Luteitalea sp. TBR-22: one gene and its partner. Each later gene encodes a partner of the first gene's protein in a complex. Links are inferred from orthologs where the notes say so. Each region holds a gene or a part of one and is shown on either strand. Other genes may lie near its edges.

Region 1 (4,826 bases):
TACACGAGGCCCCGCGGTTGGCGCGCCCTCGGCCGGAAGACGCTGCCCAGCCCCCCCTCGAGGCTGGCGTGGCCTGCACCATCGAACCGGGGGCATACGTGACAGGCCGCGCCGGCATCCGCATCGAGGACGATGTCGTGGTGACGGTGGACGGACACGAATCGATCACCGACGTGCCCCTCGGCTGGCCGACCGCACACTGACGATGACACTCGACGAAATCAAGCAGATCCTCGACCTGGTCCGTGAACACGAGCTCTCCGAGTTCGAGCTGGAACAGGAAGGCGTCAAGCTGCGGGTCCGCAAGAAGGGCCAGGACGCCCCCGCCGTGGTCGTGGGTCCCGGCCACTCGATCCCCATGCCCGTCATGGCGCCCGGCCTGCTCGCCGCCCCGGCACCCCCGGAGGCGTCGGCGCCCGAGGTGACCGAGACCGAGGGCGTCGAGCTCGCGGTGGTGAAGTCGCCGATCGTCGGCACGTTCTACCGCGCGCCCGAGCCCACCGCGTCGCCCTTCGTCAACGTCGGCGACACGGTGCGCAAGAACCAGGTCCTGTGCCTGATCGAGGCCATGAAGCTGATGAACGAGATCGTCTCGGAGTACGACGGCGAGATCGTGCAGATCTTCGTCGAGAACGGCCAGCCCGTGCAGTACGGCGAGCGGCTGTTCGCCGTGCGCGCGCGCTAGACAGGGACGATCGCGTGTTCAAGAAGATTCTGATTGCCAACCGCGGCGAGATCGCGCTGCGGGTGATCTGCGCGTGCCGCGAGATGGGGATCAAGACGGTCGCCGTCTTCAGCGAGGCCGACGAGCACAGCCTCCACGTGCGCTTCGCCGACGAGGCGGTGTGCATCGGGCCGGCCCGCAGCAGCGAGAGCTACCTGCACGTGCCCGCCATCATCAGCGCCGCCGAGATCACCGGCGCCGATGCCATCCACCCGGGCTACGGCTTCCTCTCCGAGAGCGCCTACCTCGCCGAGGTGTGCGAGGCCTGCCACATCAAGTTCATCGGGCCGAGCCCGTCGGTCATCCGGCTGATGGGCGAGAAGTCGCGGGCCCGCCGCGCGATGAAGAAGGCGGGCGTGAGCACGCTGCCCGGCAGCGAGGGACCGGTCGAGAGCGACGAGGAGGCGCAGAAGGTCGCCGCCGAACTCGGGTACCCGGTCATCATCAAGGCCAGCAACGGTGGCGGCGGGCGCGGCATGCGCATCGTCCGCTCGGGCGACGAACTCCTGCAGGCGCTGCGCACGGCGCAACGCGAGGCGCAGGCCGCCTTCGGCATCGGCGACGTCTACCTCGAGAAGTACCTCGAGGCGCCCCGCCACATCGAGGTCCAGATCCTCGGTGACGAGCACGGCAACGTGGTGCACCTCGGCGAGCGCGAATGCTCGGTGCAGCGTCGGCACCAGAAGCTGATCGAGGAAGCGCCCTCGGCGGTGATCACCGAGAAGCAGCGCAAGGCCCTCGGCAAGATGGTGGTCGATGCCGCGAAGGCCGTCGGCTACGCCAGCGCCGGCACGTTCGAGTTCCTCATGGACGCGCACAACAACCTGTACTTCATCGAGGCGAACACCCGCCTGCAGGTGGAGCACGGCGTCACGGAACTGGTCACCGGCATCGACATCGTCAAGGAGCAGATCCGCGTCGCCGCCGGCGAACGGCTCTCGTTCACGCAGGACGACGTGAAGATCAGCGGTCACGCGATCGAGTGCCGCATCAACGCCGAGAACCCGAACACGTTCGCGCCGAGCCCCGGCCGCGTCGATGCGTTCTGCCTTCCCGGCGGACCCGGCATCCGCGTCGACACGTTCATCCACGCGGAGGCGACCGTGCCGCCCAACTACGACTCGCTGGTGGCCAAGCTGATGTCGTACGGCCGGACGCGCGAGGAGGCGATCGCGCGGATGCGCCGCGCCCTCGAGATGACGGTGGTGGAGGGCATCCACACCTCCGTGCCGATGCACCTGCGCATCCTCGCCGACGAGGACTTCCAGCAGGCGCGCATCTCGACCGCGTTCATGGATCGATTCCTGGCGCCACCCACGCCGCCACCGGCGTAGGCCGCGATGGCCACCGCGCACGCCGCGCCGCGACGGGCCTTCCCGTCGCGGCTGTATGCCATCGCCGACGCCGACGTCGCGGCGAGCGCCGGGTGGACCGTGCCCGACCTGGCCGAGGCCTTCCTCGACGCCGGCGTGCGCGTCATCCAGATTCGCGCCAAGGAGGCCGCCGCGCGCGACGTCCTCGGGTGGCTCGACCGGCTGGCGCCGCGGGCCGGCGAGGCCTGGATCCTCACCAACGATCGCGTCGATCTCGCCCTGGTGGCGGGCACGCGGCACGTCCACCTCGGACAGGACGACCTGCCCGTCGCGGATGCGCGCGCGCTGCTCGGCGAGGCGGCGATCATCGGCCTCTCGACGCACACGGTCGCCCAGGTCGACGAGGCGGGCGCCCTGCCGCTCGACTACGTGGCCGTCGGGCCGGTCTTCGGCACGGCGACCAAGGCCACAGGGTACGCGGCAGTGGGGACGGCCCTGATCACCGAGGCGCGTCGCCGGCTCGACGCGCAGGACGGGAGCCGCGGCCTGCCGCTGGTCGCCATCGGCGGCATCACCCTGGCGCGCGCGCCGCAGGTGATCGAGGCCGGCGCCTCGGCCGTGGTGGTGATCAGCGACCTCGTGCAGGGCGGCAACCCGCGCGGCCGGGCCAGCGAGTACCTGCGGGCGTTGGGCGAAATCTGACGGCGACGCCGTCGGCGCGGGTGGTCCTTGCGAGGCGGTGCGCCGACCCCGGGGTGGGCTCGACTCAGCCGGGTATAATGCGGCGCTGACGCTTGCCATCACCCCAGTGCGCTCCGCGCCTTGGGCTCACCATCCGGGGGAAACCGCTTGGCCAGTACTCTGTTCCGTACCAAGTCCATCGACCGCCTGCTCGTCGAAGGCGCTGCCACGGGAGAAGGCACGCTGAAGCGCACGCTGGGCTCGGGCGCGCTCATCGCGCTCGGGATCGGGGCGATCATCGGCGCCGGCCTGTTCGTGCGCACCGCGGCCGCGATCGCGGACCGGGCGGGTCCGTCGGTGACGATCGCCTTTCTCGTGGCCGCCCTCGGGTGCGCCTTCGCGGGCCTCTGCTACGCGGAGTTCGCGTCGATGATCCCGATCGCCGGCAGCGCCTACACCTACTCGTACGCGACGATGGGCGAGCTGGTGGCGTGGATCATCGGCTGGGACCTGATCCTGGAGTACGCCGTCGGCGCGGCGACGGTCGCGATCGCCTGGAGCGAGTACCTGAACAAGGTGCTCGAGTTCGTCGGGTTACAGATACCGTACGCGTGGTGTCATTCGCCGTTCCAGGTCGACGCGGTCACGGGCGCCCACGGCATCCTGAACGTGCCCGCCGTCTTCGTCCTGTCGGCGCTGACGGCGCTGCTGGTGCGCGGCACGCAGGAGTCGGCCTGGGTGAACAACCTGATCGTGATCACGAAGGTCTCGATCGTGCTGCTGGTGATCGTGCTCGGCTGGGGCTTCATCAACCCGGCCAACCACACGCCGTACATCCCGGCGGCGTCGCTCTACACGACGCCCGAGGGCATCACGCACAACTACGGCGGCGTCATGGGGATCCTCGGGGCAGCGGGCGTGGTCTTCTTCGCCTACATCGGCTTCGACGCGGTATCGACGGCGGCGCAGGAAGCCAAGAACCCGAAGCGCGACATGCCGATCGGCATCCTCGGCTCGCTGGTGATCTGCTCGGTGCTGTACGTGCTGTTCGCGCACGTGCTGAGCGGCATCGCCACGGTGCAGGACTTCCGCAGCACCGGTCGCGAGGCGTCGGTGGCCTTCGCGATCACCAAGTACATGACGGGCTACGGGTGGCTCGCCAAGTTCGTCACCGTCGCCATCCTCGCCGGCTTCTCGTCGGTGATCCTGGTGATGCTCCTCGGGCAGTCGCGGGTGTTCTACTCGATGAGCAAGGACGGCCTGGTGCCGAAGTTCTTCTCCGATCTGCACCCGACCCACAAGACGCCGCACAAGTCGAACTGGTTCTTCTTCGTCTTCACGGCGCTGTTTGCCGCCTTCGTGCCCGGCGACATCGTCGGCGAGATGACCAGCATCGGCACGTTGTTCGCCTTCATGCTGGTGTGCGCGGGTGTGTGGATCATGCGCGTCAAGCGGCCCGACATCCCGCGTGGCTTCACGGTGCCGGCCGTGCCGCTGGTGGCGGTGCTCGGCATCCTCACGTGCGGCGCCATGGTGTACGGGCTGGGGTGGACCAACTGGATCCGGCTCGGTGCCTGGCTGGCCATCGGCCTGGTCATCTACTTCGGGTACGGCAAGCAGCACAGCCACCTGAACGCGGGAGCATGACGTGGCGGCGGTGACGCTGGACGGGGCGGCGCTCGCACGCCGCATGCGAGAGGACCTGCAACCGGAGGTGGCCGCCTTCACGGCGCGGGCCGGGCGACCGCCCGGCCTGGCGCTCGTGCTGGTGGGGGACGACCCGGCCTCGCACGTCTACGTCGGCAGCAAGCGCACCCACGGCGCCGAGGTGGGCTTCCGCGTCGACCTCCACCAGCGGCCCGCCGACACGTCGCTGGAGGAGGTGCTCGCGCTGGTCCGCGACCTCAACGCCGCCCCGGACATCGACGGCATCCTCGTCCAGTCGCCGCTGCCATCGGCGATGGGGGCCGACGCCGCGCGTCGCGTGTTCGAGACGATCGATCCCGCCAAGGACGTTGACGGTTTCACGGCCGAGAACGTCGGGCGGCTCGTGCAGAACCGCGAGGGGCTGGTGGCCTGCACGCCGGCCGGCATCATCGAGCTGCTCG
Region 2 (2,842 bases), 2.2 Mb from region 1 along the record:
TCACGGCGTCGGCAAGCGGCAGCAGCGGGCGGAGCAGGCCCTCGACGTCCTTGTCGCGCATGCACGCGGTGACCAGCGTCGCGGGGGCGAAGCCGGCGCTGCGCCACCAGGTGGCCAGGGCCTCGGCGCCGGCGGGATTGTGTGCCCCGTCGAGCACGACGGTCGAGCCTCCGGGCATCACCTGCCGTTCGAGGCGTCCCGGCCAGCGGGCGTCGGCCAGGCCCGTCACGATCGCCTCGGCGCCGCCGCCGATGCCGGCGGCTTCGAGTGCCTCGAGCAGGCGCACGGCGACCAGCGCGTTGGCCGCCTGGTGACGGCCGCGCAAGGCGAGCCGGACGCGCCGATAGCGGCGCCTGGGCGTGTCGATGGCCACCACGCAGTCGCCGTCGTCCTCCTCCACCTCCAGACGCGCCTGCTCGCCGGCGCGGATCAGCGTCGCCGCACGTGCCGCGCACGTCTCGGCGATCACGGTCGCGGGCTCGTCCTCGGTGACTCCACTCACCACCGTGGCGCCCGGCATGATCACGCCGGCCTTCTCGGCGGCGATGAGCGCCAGCGTGTTGCCGAGTTGCGCCATGTGGTCCATGCCGATCGAGGTGATCGCGGCCCACGGCGCCTCCACCACGTTGGTGGCGTCGTGCCGGCCGCCGAGGCCCACTTCCACGACGGCGACCCGCACCCCGGCCGCACGGAAGATCACGAACGCCGCGGCCGTGGTCAGCTCGAAGTACGTGGCCGGGCCCGGCAGGGCGCCTGCCGCCAGGAGCCGCTCCTCGGCCTCGAACACGGCTGCCAGCGCCGCGTCGAGCGCCTCGTCGTCGACATCCCGGTCGTCGATGGCGAAGCGTTCGGTGAGGTGGGTGAGGTGCGGTGACGTGTACCGACCGGTGCGCAACCCCGCGGCGCGCAGGGCGCGCGCGACCATCGCGGTGACCGAGCCCTTGCCGTTGGTGCCCGCGACGATGATGGGGAGGAAGCTGCGCTCGGGGTGGTCGAGGGCGCCGATCAGCGCCCGCATGGTGTCGAGCCCGAGCTTGATGCCGAAGAACTCGCGGGTGGCGAGGCGCTGCTGCGGCGTCATGCCGGCGTGTGCATGAACCTCAGCGCGGCGGCGATGGCGCCCTTCAGCTTGCGGCGGTCGACGATCATGTCGACCATGCCGTGCTCGACGAGGAACTCGGCGCGCTGGAAGCCTTCGGGAAGCTTCTGGCGGATCGTCTGCTCGATGACGCGGGGGCCGGCAAACCCGATGAGCGCCTTGGGCTCGGCGATGTTGAGGTCGCCCAGCATCGCGAAGCTCGCGGTGACGCCGCCGGTGGTGGGATCGGTGAGCACCGAGAGGTAGGGCAGGCCGGCGCGATCGAGGCGCGCGAGCGCGGCGCTGACCTTGGCCATCTGCATCAGGGAGAGCGTGCCCTCCATCATGCGCGCCCCGCCCGAGCACGACACCACCACGACGGGGCGTCGGTGCTGCAGGCCGCGCTCGATGGCGCGCGTGATCTTCTCGCCGACCACGACGCCCATGCTGCCGCCGATGAAGGAGTACTCCATCGCCGCGACCTCGGTCTCGATGCCCTCGATCGTCCCGGTGCCGCAGATGATGGCGTCCTTGAGACCGCTGGCTTCCTGCGCCGTGCGGAGGCGCTGCGAGTACGGCTTGGTGTCGATGAACGCGAGCGGGTCGGTGGAGGCGAGGTCGCGGTCGTGCTCGACCCAGGGCCCGTCGAACAGCATCGCCAGGCGGTCGGCGGCGCCGAGCCGGAAGTGGTGGGCGCACTTCGGGCAGACCTGCAGGTTGTCGTCGAGGTCCTTCTTGTACAGGGCCTGCCCGCAGTCGGGGCACTTGACCCACACACCCTCGGGGATGCGGCTGGTCTTCTGTGCCGGGGCGATGGGCTTCGGGACGCGCTTGAACCAGGCCATGAGGGGCGCCTGCCGTGCAGGCGAAGGGACTAGGGTATCACCGCTGACGTGGCACGTAGTACTGGGTGCCCTGCTGCATGTGCTCGACCTGCCGGAGCAGGTCCTCGACGTCCTCGTCCTGCCAGTCGAGGTCGAGCGAGGAGGTCTCGACCACGAGCAGCGGGGCGCTGGTGTAGTGGAAGAAGAAGTGGTTGAACGCGTCGTTCAGCTCGCCGATGTCCTCCTCGTCGCCGCGGCGCGCGGCGGCGCGCCGGTCGCGCTCGCGGAGCCGCTTGCGCAGCCGGTCGGTCGGGCACTGGAGGTACACGACCACGTCGGGAGTGGGGAGGTCGCGCGCCAGGAGTTCGTACAGGCGCTGGTAGATGAACAGCTCGTTGTCGTCGAGGGTGAGGTAGGCGAAGATCCGGTCCTTGTCGAACAGGTAGTCGCACACCGTGACCTGTGCGAACAGGTCGCCCTGCCTGAGCGTTTCCTGCTGGCGATGCCTGGCCAGCAGATGGAAGAGCTGGGCCTGGAAGGCCGCCCCGGTGGTTCGCGCCTTCCGATCGGCGGCAAACGGATTCTCGACGTCGTCGAGGACGAGGCTGGCGTCGAGGCGCTGGCCGAGCCGTTCCGCGAGCACTGCCTTGCCGACGCCGGGAGGGCCCTCGATGGCGAGGTAGCGCGCGTCCACGATGGCGCGCAGTATAGCGACGGGCTTCGAGGGGCGTCCAGTCGCGCGTGCTAGCATGCGCCCGAGTGATGACGCGTCGCCTGTTGCCCCTCATCGGACTGGCGCTGGTCACCGCCTGTGCGTCGGCGCCGCCGCCGCCCCCGCCGGTCGTGGCCCCGCCCTACGAAGCCAAGATCGCGAGCATCCACCGCCTCGAGGACCATCGGGTGCTGGAAGATGCGCGTTCGCGCGCCGTGCCCGCGCCGC

Evidence for each region. Proteins that work in one complex are often made in the same cells at the same time.
Region 2: the proteins of accC (region 1) and accD are in contact, whole or in part, in a solved structure (PDB 8UXZ), measured with the Escherichia coli proteins. The link is inferred for Luteitalea sp. TBR-22 from one-to-one orthologs.

Annotation. Positions count from the first base shown.
Region 1 is NZ_AP024452.1:3,665,165-3,669,990, reverse strand. Bases 1-2,878 are described here. They hold accC (acetyl-CoA carboxylase biotin carboxylase subunit), read left to right. Parts: upstream 1-699; coding sequence 700-2,058; downstream 2,059-2,878. Other genes in these bases: thiE (thiamine phosphate synthase), read left to right, coding at 2,065-2,739; accB (acetyl-CoA carboxylase biotin carboxyl carrier protein), read left to right, coding at 206-685; TBR22_RS15285 (Xaa-Pro peptidase family protein), read left to right, coding at 1-203. In the rest of the region: TBR22_RS15265 (amino acid permease), read left to right, coding at 2,887-4,365; TBR22_RS15260 (bifunctional 5,10-methylenetetrahydrofolate dehydrogenase/5,10-methenyltetrahydrofolate cyclohydrolase), read left to right, coding at 4,367-4,826. UniProt on the Escherichia coli protein: This protein is a component of the acetyl coenzyme A carboxylase complex; first, biotin carboxylase catalyzes the carboxylation of the carrier protein and then the transcarboxylase transfers the carboxyl group to form malonyl-CoA.
Region 2 is NZ_AP024452.1:5,826,743-5,829,584, reverse strand. It holds accD (acetyl-CoA carboxylase, carboxyltransferase subunit beta), read right to left. Parts: upstream 1,924-2,842; coding sequence 1,078-1,923; downstream 1-1,077. Other genes in the region: TBR22_RS23995 (HEAT repeat domain-containing protein), read left to right, coding at 2,665-2,842; TBR22_RS24000 (deoxynucleoside kinase), read right to left, coding at 1,961-2,596; TBR22_RS24010 (folylpolyglutamate synthase/dihydrofolate synthase family protein), read right to left, coding at 1-1,081.